2 linked regions of the Flexistipes sp. genome follow. The protein of the gene in region 1 interacts with the protein of each later gene in a pairwise test. Links are inferred from orthologs where the notes say so. Each region holds a gene or a part of one and is shown on either strand. Other genes may lie near its edges.

What was found. Proteins that work in one complex are often made in the same cells at the same time.
Region 2: the proteins of UMU13_RS10310 (region 1) and trkA interact in binary tests that used the Escherichia coli proteins (3 or more experiments, as listed by UniProt). The link is inferred for Flexistipes sp. from one-to-one orthologs.

What each region holds. Positions count from the first base shown.
Region 1 is NZ_JAXKVW010000017.1:28,301-33,237, reverse strand. Bases 1,533-4,272 are described here. They hold UMU13_RS10310 (PTS sugar transporter subunit IIA), read right to left. Parts: upstream 3,264-4,272; coding sequence 2,802-3,263; downstream 1,533-2,801. Other genes in these bases: rpoN (RNA polymerase factor sigma-54), read right to left, coding at 3,808-4,272; hpf (ribosome hibernation-promoting factor, HPF/YfiA family), read right to left, coding at 3,273-3,806; hprK (HPr(Ser) kinase/phosphatase), read right to left, coding at 1,825-2,802; rapZ (RNase adapter RapZ), read right to left, coding at 1,533-1,824. In the rest of the region: UMU13_RS10335 (PTS sugar transporter subunit IIC), read right to left, coding at 1-83; UMU13_RS10330 (PTS system mannose/fructose/N-acetylgalactosamine-transporter subunit IIB), read right to left, coding at 85-573; UMU13_RS10325 (PTS sugar transporter subunit IIA), read right to left, coding at 570-968; more of rapZ, read right to left, coding at 970-1,532; more of rpoN, read right to left, coding at 4,273-4,937. UniProt on the Escherichia coli protein: Seems to have a role in regulating nitrogen assimilation.
Region 2 is NZ_JAXKVW010000002.1:136,205-141,333, reverse strand. Bases 1,263-4,194 are described here. They hold trkA (Trk system potassium transporter TrkA), read left to right. Parts: upstream 1,263-2,022; coding sequence 2,023-3,366; downstream 3,367-4,194. Other genes in these bases: UMU13_RS02345 (TrkH family potassium uptake protein), read left to right, coding at 3,371-4,194; UMU13_RS02355 (cation:proton antiporter), read right to left, coding at 1,263-1,786. Outside these bases: UMU13_RS02360 (THUMP domain-containing class I SAM-dependent RNA methyltransferase), read left to right, coding at 1-546; more of UMU13_RS02355, read right to left, coding at 575-1,262; more of UMU13_RS02345, read left to right, coding at 4,195-4,822; UMU13_RS02340 (mannose-1-phosphate guanylyltransferase/mannose-6-phosphate isomerase), read right to left, coding at 4,826-5,129. UniProt on the Escherichia coli protein: Part of the constitutive potassium transport systems TrkG and TrkH. May regulate the transport activity of TrkG and TrkH systems. Binds to NAD(+) and NADH.

The sequences.
Region 1 (4,937 bases):
GGCCTTGAAAGCATAATGTGAAATGCCGCATTCCTGTCTACAGAAGAAAAACCGGCGAGGAGCAGCAAAGCAATATAATTCACATTAATCCTCTATAAGATTGATAAAATTTTTAATTTCAACAGCTGTCTCCCATGGCAGCTTTTTTACAAAGATATTGAACCTGTCACGAAGCTCACTTAGTTTCAACACTTCTTTTTTGTCGAGAAAAACTGTATCCGTAATTTCAATTTTATGCTCTCTAGAAGCAACACACCCTATATTAATAAATATGCTCTCATCAAGTATATCACGCACTCTGTAGAGATCATTCACCGATTCAAACAAAACAAGCAGACTGTTCTTTGTGGTAGAAATTTCCCTATAATTTTTGGTGAAATCATCCACACAGTAAAAATTAAGTGTACAGTTGGCAGGTAGTATACTTGAATAAATCATTCTTTGAAGATCATCTGAACATATTCTGTCGCTCACAATTATAATATCATTAATTTTGTAATATTTTATCCATCCTTCTATAACCTGCCCGTGTATAAGTCTGTCGTCTACTCTGAATATAATTTTCTTGTTCATTTAGTCATCAAGTCCCCTGCCAGAATTATACTCTCCTTTCCGGTTTGTATAGCAGCTCTTCCCAGTTCCTGCGGATTTTTGATGTCTTTTCTCATACTGAAAGTTTTAATAAGCATAGGCAGGTTTACACCTGTAACTACATCCACTTTGCTTTTCTCCAGGTAAGCCATGGCAATATTGGAAGGGCTGCCGCCAAACATATCCGTCAGAATAAGCACTCCTCCGTCTTTATATTTGTTAATCAGCCTGTCAAGATCTCCTGCCAGGTCCCCGAGAGAAGCTCCGCTCTGTACAGATAAGAAATCTACTTTATCCTGCTTGCCTATTATCATTTCACTCGTTTTCAATAACTCAATTCCCAAGGAACCGTGTGTTAAAAGTATAACACCAACCATATCAACTCCTGTCAATATCTCTGTGTTTTATATAAATTTTATTTTTATGTTTCTTCTCCAGGTATTTCCCAATTTCCTCAACAATAGCCACAGACCTGTGTTTCCCGCCGGTACAGCCTATAGATACTGTTAAGAATTTTTTACCTTCCGTTACGTAATTTGGCAGAAGAAAATCAAAGAGCGGTTTAATTTTCTTCAGCATCTCCTTTGTCCTTTTATCTTTGAAGATATAGTCTCTGACCTCGGTATCAACCCCCGTCAAATCTCTGAATTCTTTAACAAAATGAGGGTTTTTTAAGAACCGGACATCCAGAACAAGATCGGATTCAGCAGGTATCCCGTATTTGAAGCCAAACGATTGAACGGTTATATAAATAGAGGAAGCGGTGGCATCTTTAAAATAATCCTCTATAACAGCTGAGAGCTGATGCACATTATAAACTGAAGTATCAAGCACTATATCGGAAATATCTTTAACACCTGACATCCCTTCCTTTTCACTTTTAATGGCTTCCGGCAAATCATCGCCCATAGGATGCTTTCGTCTGGTTTCTTTATAACGATTTATGATTGTCTGGTTATCCGAAGTTAAAAAGACAACTTCAGCATAATATTTATCTTTAAGCAGCTTGATGATTTCATATATTTTTTCAAAATTCTTACTTCTGGAGTCAATAACAAGAGCAATTTTGTTTATTTCAACGTTAAAATCAAAAATAATATCAACAAACTTTTCTATAATCACCAACGGCAGATTATCTATCGTATAAAAGCCAATATCTTCAAGGGCATTCGCCGCCACAGATTTGCCGGCACCTGACAGTCCTGTCAAAACAACCACTGAGATATTCGGCAATTATTCAACCCCTTTACTGTCAAAAAAACTGTCGGATTCGATATTCTCGCTTTCCTTAAGCTTTTTGTTGAGTTTATTCTCAAATTCCCTGGCAGCATCATAGCCCATATATTTTAAAAGCTGATTTTTGGCGGCTGATTCAACAATAACGGCCATATTACGTCCCGGCGAAACAGGAAGCATTATTATAGGGAGATGAATACCCAGAATCTCAAAATATTTATTATCAAGGCCTGTTCTTTCATAGCTTTCCTCACTGTTCCAGTCTACAAAATTCACAACAAGCTCCACCTTTTTCCTCACTCTTATTGCATTCACACCGTACATATCCTTTACGTTCAGTATACCCAGACCTCTTAATTCAATATGGTAATGCAAAAGGTCGTTACTTGCTCCTATCAAAAAGTCCTGTTTTCTTATGATATGAACAGCATCATCCGCCGCTAATCTGTGACCTCTTTTGATTAATTCCAATGCACATTCACTTTTACCTATGCCGCTGCGGCCTATTATAAGTACGCCCACACCATAAACATCCATCAGAACACCATGAATTACTGTTTCCGGTGCAAGTTTATATTCCAAAAAGTCAGATATTTTTGTTATTGCTTCAGAGCTAACCAAAGCTGTTCTCATAAGCGGAATATTATGTTTTTTTACACATGTTAAAAGTTCGGAAGGAACTTTAAGATTTTTTGTGACTACAAAACAGGCAATGTCTTTTTTACAAAGCTCTGATATGGAAAAATATCTGTCATCCCTGGTGAGCGTTTGGAGATAAGATATCTCCGTATTACCTAATATCTGGACTCTGCCGCCGTGTATATGATCGGTATAGCCTGCCAGGCCAAGCCCGGGCTTTTGAATTCGAAAACTGCTTATAAATTTCGAATCCAGCCAGGCTTTGCCGTACAGCAACTCCAGTTTGAGATGTTTCGCATCATCTCCCAATAATTCGGATACGGCGACTTTGTTCATTACAATTTAGCTTCCTCTTCATTCAGAATATTCAAAATTTCACTTTTACTTGATGCACTCAAAACCTTGGTTTTGAAATCGGTGGATTTAATCAAGCGGGAAATTCTTGCCAGTGTTTTTAAATGCAGATTCATTTTCTTAACAGAAGCCAGCACCAGAAAAATAACCTTTACCGGCTGCTTATCAATAGACTCAAAGTCAATACCTTTTTTTGAAATTGCTAAAAGGACAATGACATCATCTATTGAATCAAGTTTTGCATGGGGGATGGCAACTTCTTCCCCCACGCCGGTGCTTCCTAATTTTTCTCTGTCCACGAGGGCGTCATATGCACCCTCTTTGTCTTTCAATAATTCCTTATCATAAAGAATTTCCACAAGGTCACTCAAAACGGTATTCTTATCAGGACTCCCGTCAACCTCGCATACAAGATCCTCATCAACATAATCACTCAAATTCATACCAACCTCTTATGGCTCAATTAATCCGATATTTCCATCATCTCTTTTGTATACTACATTTACTTCAGAGCTGTCTGCATTTCTGAAAACAAAAAAGTTTTTATTTAACAAATCCATCTGCATAACAGCCTCTTCCACATCCATGGGTTTTACAGGTATCTGTTTCGATATCACAGTTACGGGATTATCAGTATCAAGGCTGCCGGTTTCTATGACATTAAGCCTGAAAGGTTCTTCAAAGTCTTTGTTCATTAGCTTTTTACTTTGAATTTTCTCTTTGTACTTCACCAGCTGTCTTTCAATCTTATCGACAGCCAGATCGATGGAAGCATACAGATCTTCCGATTTTTCCAGACCTTTCAGAAAAACACCCTTTGCATTTACAAGTACTTCAGCAATATGAAGATTTTTCTGTACTTCAAGCACTACATGGACCTCTATAACCTGATCGAAATACTTTTTCACTTTACCAATCTTCTTATTCACATAAGACCTTATGGCATCGGTCAGATCAATATTTTTCGCCGTAATTTGAATGTGCATATTACCTCCTATTCCTTTTTCTTTCTGATCTAGCAGGGATACTCATACTTTCCCTGTATTTAGCCACAGTTCTCCTTGCAATCTTTATACCCTTTTTTGTTAAAATTTCCACAATTTTTTGATCACTGTACGGTTTTTCTTTCGGCTCATTCTCTGTAAGTTCCCTGATCTGCATTTTTATGTTCATTGTAGAGATTTCACCATTTTCCGATTCAATCCCTTTAATAAAAAAAGAGCGCAATTCAAGAACCCCATGTGTACACATGGCATATTTTCCTGATGTGACTCTGCTGACTGTGGACTCATGCAAACCGGTGGCTTCTGCAATATCTTTAAGCTTCAGCGGTTTCAGAAATTCCTTCCCTTTTTTAAGAAAATCATACTGTTTTTTTACAATTTCCTCCACAACCCTCTGAATAGCTTTTTTACGCTGATTGAGACTTTTCAGAAGCCAAAGTGCATTTTTTACCTTCTCTTCCACATATTCCCTTGTATTGCTGTCAAGACTGTCATTCTTGAGCAGTTTAACATAATAGCTGTTCAGCTTCATGGGAGCAAACCCCTCTTCATTCAAAACAACATCAAAAAAATCGTCTCTTTCCACAATATACACATCGGGAACCACATATCTTGCAGTAGAAGAAAACTTTAACCCCGGCTTGGGATCTGTCATCTTAATATATCCAAAAAGCTTTTCAAGACTTTCCATATCAATAGACAAAGTCTCAGCCACTTTATTAAGATCGCCTATAATTATTTCTTCTTCATAATTGTCCAGTATCTCAGCAATAAAATCTATATCGTTCGGATTAATACCGAAACTGTGGAGTTGCTTCAAAATACAGTCCTTCAGATTTGTCTGGGCTATCCCTGCCGGATCAAACTCCCTGATTACACTTAGCGCTTCATTTACAACATCAACACCAATATTTATCTCATCTGCAATAACAGAGGGATCCAAAGTAAAATAACCATTTTCCGTAATATTCCCTATAATATATTCCCCTGCTCGTTTAACTTCTTTACTGACATCCGAAATGGTAAGCTGAAACAACAAATGCTCATATAGATTTTCATTGCTGCTTACAAATTTTTCAAAATTTACCTCTTCATCATCACGTGGCAAATAAT
Region 2 (5,129 bases), on another replicon or contig:
CCATTGATTGATCCTATGTGTGGCTCGGGTACAATCCTGGCTGAGGCGTTAATCAAGCACTGTAATATACCTGCAGGATATCTGAGAAAGCATTTCGGATTTATGCATATGCCCGATTTTGACAATAGTGTTTGGCAAAAAATAAAAAAGAATGCCAGTGAAAACATAAAACCTTTGGACAAAAATCTAATAAGCGGTTATGACATAGATGTAACGGCTGTCAAATTCACCCGGCAAAATCTTTCCGCTCTTCCCAATGGAGAAAATATAGAAATACAAAATTCCGATTTCAGAGACTTAAAACTTCAGAATAAAACAATAGTCACAAATCCGCCCTATGGAAAACGTATCGGTAAAAATTTGAGAATGGAAGATTTTGTCAAGCAGATGGGTGATTTCCTGAAACAAAACTGTAAAGGTTCGACAGCTTATATATATTTTGGCAGAAGGGAGCTGATAAAAAGTGTGGGGCTTAGAACGACACGCAAAATTCCATTAAGAAACGCCAACCTTGACGGTCGAGTCGCTGTTTACGAAATTTATTGATTAAATGTTATAAACACATTCAATTTGCTTAAATTTCACCTGCTTTTTTTAAGGCTGTCTTAGCACCAAAAGGACCTATAATTTCATTTAAAACAGTACTGCCCATAACTGTTGCCAGCAAAGTATCAGATATTACAGCAAACGCAGGATCCTGAGATATCATCAGTGCCAAACCGATAACGATACCTCCCTGAGGCAAAAGTCCGCCACCGATACATTTCCTCACTTCCTTCGGAGCACCGCCGAAGTACGCCCCTGTTCTTGCACCAAAATATTTACCCAATATTCTGAAAATCACAAAAATCCCGATAATAGGGGCTGCATTTGCTATTGCCGTTATGTCTATGTGTAAACCGGACAATAAGAAAAAAAACAAAATAATCAATTCTTCCGTATATCGCTCTATAATATTAAATATCTGCTCCTGCTGCTCGTTAAAATTAGTGGTATAAGCCCCAAAAGCCATCACAGCAAGAATTTCGTCCAGTCCGAGCATTGATGATAAGCCAAAAGTAAAGATTATAAACGCTGCCAGCAAAACTATCCACTGCCCTTCATTTCTTATATTTAAAAAATTACTTATTTTTCGCGTTAACCATCCGCACAGGAATCCAAACCCCAGGGCTCCCATAATCGTATAACAGGCTTTTAACAAGGAGATACTTATGCTGCTGCCGCTGTCTCCTGCCAATATAAAAGCTGCACTGGTTGACAAACTGAACAAAAAAACGCCCATTGCATCATCCAGTGCCGCCACTTCAATAATTGTATTTGAAACGTTACCCTTTGCACCGTATTCATGAATAATGGCAAAAGTTGCAGTGGGATCTGTGGGAGCTCCCATGGGGGCTAACAAAAGCGCAAGGATAAAGATCCACAGAAACTCAACTGTGAAAAGATCCGCAAAAATATAGCCTGCTGCAACAAGTACAGAAATAATTAATATATAGGTGGTTAAACTTTCAAAAAGTAATATATTGACAAGCTGTTTTTTATAATTTTTAAGTTTAGACCATTTAAGTGAGCCGCCCACTTCAAATATAATAAATCCCAGGCAGGTATCTATTAAAGGGCTTGTACTTCTTAATATATTTTCAGGGACAAATTCAAAAGTATACGGACTGAAAATCACGCCGGTGACAATATATCCTATGATTTTAGGAATTCCTGCTTTTTCCAAAAGCAGACCGGCAAAATAACCGATTATAATAAGTAGTCCAATAAAGAATAATTCATTCATAAACAGTCATTTACAAATAAAGCTGTTGATATTAAAAATCAATAGTAAAAAACTTGTTGAAATTTGGTTATAAAAGATATAATAATCTCCCTCTTCATAAAACCTGGCTTTTTTGCGCCAAGCTGTTAAGATATCTTATGAACTTAAGTTAACACCGGAGACAAAATAATTTGCAAAATCGGTGTATTAATATTAAATTATAAGATTCCATCAAATATTGTTTTTGAGAGTTAAAAATGAAAGTAATAGTAGTAGGAGCAGGCGAAGTCGGTTATCACCTTGCTGAGCAGCTGATAAAGGAAAACAAAGACGTTGTCCTGATAGACAAAAATATCAATAAAGTGAAATATGCCCAGACTCATCTTGACTGCATGGTAGTCAAAGGTGAAGGCACGGACATGGATCTTATCAGATCTCTTGATATAGAGAAGGATGATATTTTTATTGCAGTAACCGACTCAGATGAAGTCAACCTCATTACATGTTTTCTGGTCTCCAGTGAGCTTAAGCTTAAAACCAAGATAGCTCGTGTAAGACGTCTTGACTACTCACGAAGTAATCTTCTCCAGAATAATTATGTAGGTGTTGATTTTGTAGTAAATCCTGAACTGGAGGCAGCCCGTTCGATAGTAAATACTATTCAACAGGGCGTGACCGCAGGCACCACAACTTTTGAAAGCGGAAACCTGCAGCTTCGGGACCTTTTCATTCACAAGGATTCCATTCTAAACGGGGCAAGCGTAAAAGATATAAGACAAAAAATAAGCGAAGAATACCTGATTACCGGCATCCTGCGAAAAAATGATATCATCATTCCCAAAGGGGATACAAAAGTTTATGAAGGCGATCACCTTTTTGTTACCGGAGAAAGGGTCGGGGTGAACAGATTTCTCTCCAAATCCGGTGTAATATTTAAGCGGTTGAAGCACATTGTTATCGTAGGCGGGGGAAGAACTGGAAAATTTGTAGCCGAATATCTGGCTTCTATAGATAAAAATGTAAAGCTGATCGAAAAAGATTATAACAAATGCAAACAAATTGCAGAACAGATACCGGATATTACAGTTATACATGCAGATATATCTGACGAGAGTATTTTTGATGAAGAGGATCTCGGTTCTTTTGACCTGATGCTATCGGTTACCGATAATGAAGAACTTAATATTTTAACATCTGTTTATGCCAAAGAGAGTGGCATAAAAAAAACAATTTCGCTTGTAAGCAAAGTCAATTATCTGAATATGGCGGCAAAACTTGGCATAGACTCAACTATCAGCCCGAAAATCAGTTCGGCAAATGCTATTTTAAAACATATACGCAAAGGCAATATTAAGGGTGTCTACAGCCTTTTTGACGGTAAAGCCGAGATTATAGAATTTACAATCCAACCAAAAAGCAAACACAAAAATGTTCCCATAAAAAATCTCGCTTTACCTAAAAATTCTCTTATTGTTGCAATAAACAGAAACAATAAAAATATTATTCCTGACGGCAATTTCATTTTGGATGAAGGTGACAACTTGATTCTCTTCGCAAAGAAAAGTGCAATAGACAAAATCGAAGAATTTATATCAAAATAGGCTTATGAGATTTTCACTTGTATTCAAAACACTTAGTGTAATCTGGCTCATACTCGCTTTTTTTATGTTTTTGTGCAGTTTGACCTCTCTTTACTACAATGAAATCTCTGCGTTCAAGTCTTTTCAAATAACCATTATAATAATTGTTTCCATCTCCCTGTTATTTTTACTCCTAAACAAAAAGTCAAATCAAAAAATATTATCAACAAAAGGAAGCTTTCTACTTGTGAGCCTTGCATGGATCACAGCTTCTTTTTTCGGGGCTGTGCCTTTTTATTTAAGCGGTGATATTCCGCAGTTTACCAACGCTTTTTTTGAGACTGCTTCCGGATTCACAACAACAGGTGCTTCAATTTTAGGGGATATAGAAAGCTTGCCCAAATCACTTTTGATGTGGCGGTCTTTAACACAATGGCTCGGGGGAATGGGAATTGTTGTTCTGACTGTTGCAATTCTACCTCTGCTGGGTATCGGGGGGCTACAACTGATCAAAGCTGAAGCTCCAGGCCCATCTGTGGATAAAATTTCCTCCCGCATTACCACTACTGCTAAATATTTATGGCTTATATATTTATCACTGACAGTTGTACTTATTGTTTTGCTTGTATTTGGCGGCATGACTTTCTTTGATTCCGTTACCCATACATTTTCCACCCTGTCAACCGGCGGTTTCTCACCCAAACAGAACAGCATAGCCCACTACGGCTCACCTTTTATTCAGTATGTGATAGCCTTTTTTATGTTTCTTGCCAGTGCGAACTTTGCGCTTCATTTTAATTTAATTACAGGCAATTTTAAAAATATTTTTAATAATTCCGAAATAAAAGCTTTTATAATTATTATTCTCACTTCAACTGTGATCGTTACTTTGAATTTGTATTATAATTTTGAGTCAGGCGGAGAAGAATCTTTCAGACTTGCCATTTTTCAAGCTCTTAGTTTTATAACAACAACAGGCTTTGTCACTGATAATTACGAATCCTGGCCGTTTTTGTCCCAAATAATTCTGTTTTCACTTATGTTTGTTGGAGGTTGTTCAGGTTCAACCGCCGGTGGAATCAAAGTAGTTCGTATTTTGCTTCTTTTTAAGCAGTCCTTGAATGAAATGAAATTTTTATTGCATCCCCGCGGTATATTTACAATCAAATTAAACAAGATGCCTGTTAAAAAAGACATCGTTTATGCAGTATCGGGATTCTTTTTTCTTTATATAGCAACAAATATTATTGTAACAGTTATAGTTGCCTCTGGCGGTAACAGCCTTATGACCTCACTCACCGCCTCTCTTGCAACTATCGGCAACATAGGTCCCGCATTCGGCTCAGCCGGGCCTATGGACAATTATGCCGGTTTCAGCGGCTACATTAAATGGGTCTTAAGCTTTGCAATGATTGCCGGAAGGTTAGAGCTTTATTCATTTATAATAATCTTTACTCCGTACTTTTGGAAAAAATAATTATTATTCGTTCCTTTTAAAATCATCTTCGATTCTGACGATATCATCTTCACCGGTATACTCCCCCACCTGCGATTCAATTATGACCAATTCTATATTGCCGGGATTCTCCAACCTGTGCTCAGCTCCCATTTTAATAAATGTGGATTCGTTCTGCCTCAGCAGAAAAACTTCATCATCCAGAGTTACCTTCGCCGTTCCGCTCACAACCACCCAGTGTTCATTTCTGTGGAAATGCTTCTGAAGAGAGAGGCGTTTACCAGCTTTTACTGTAATCTTTTTAATTTTATACTGCGGACCCTCCTCA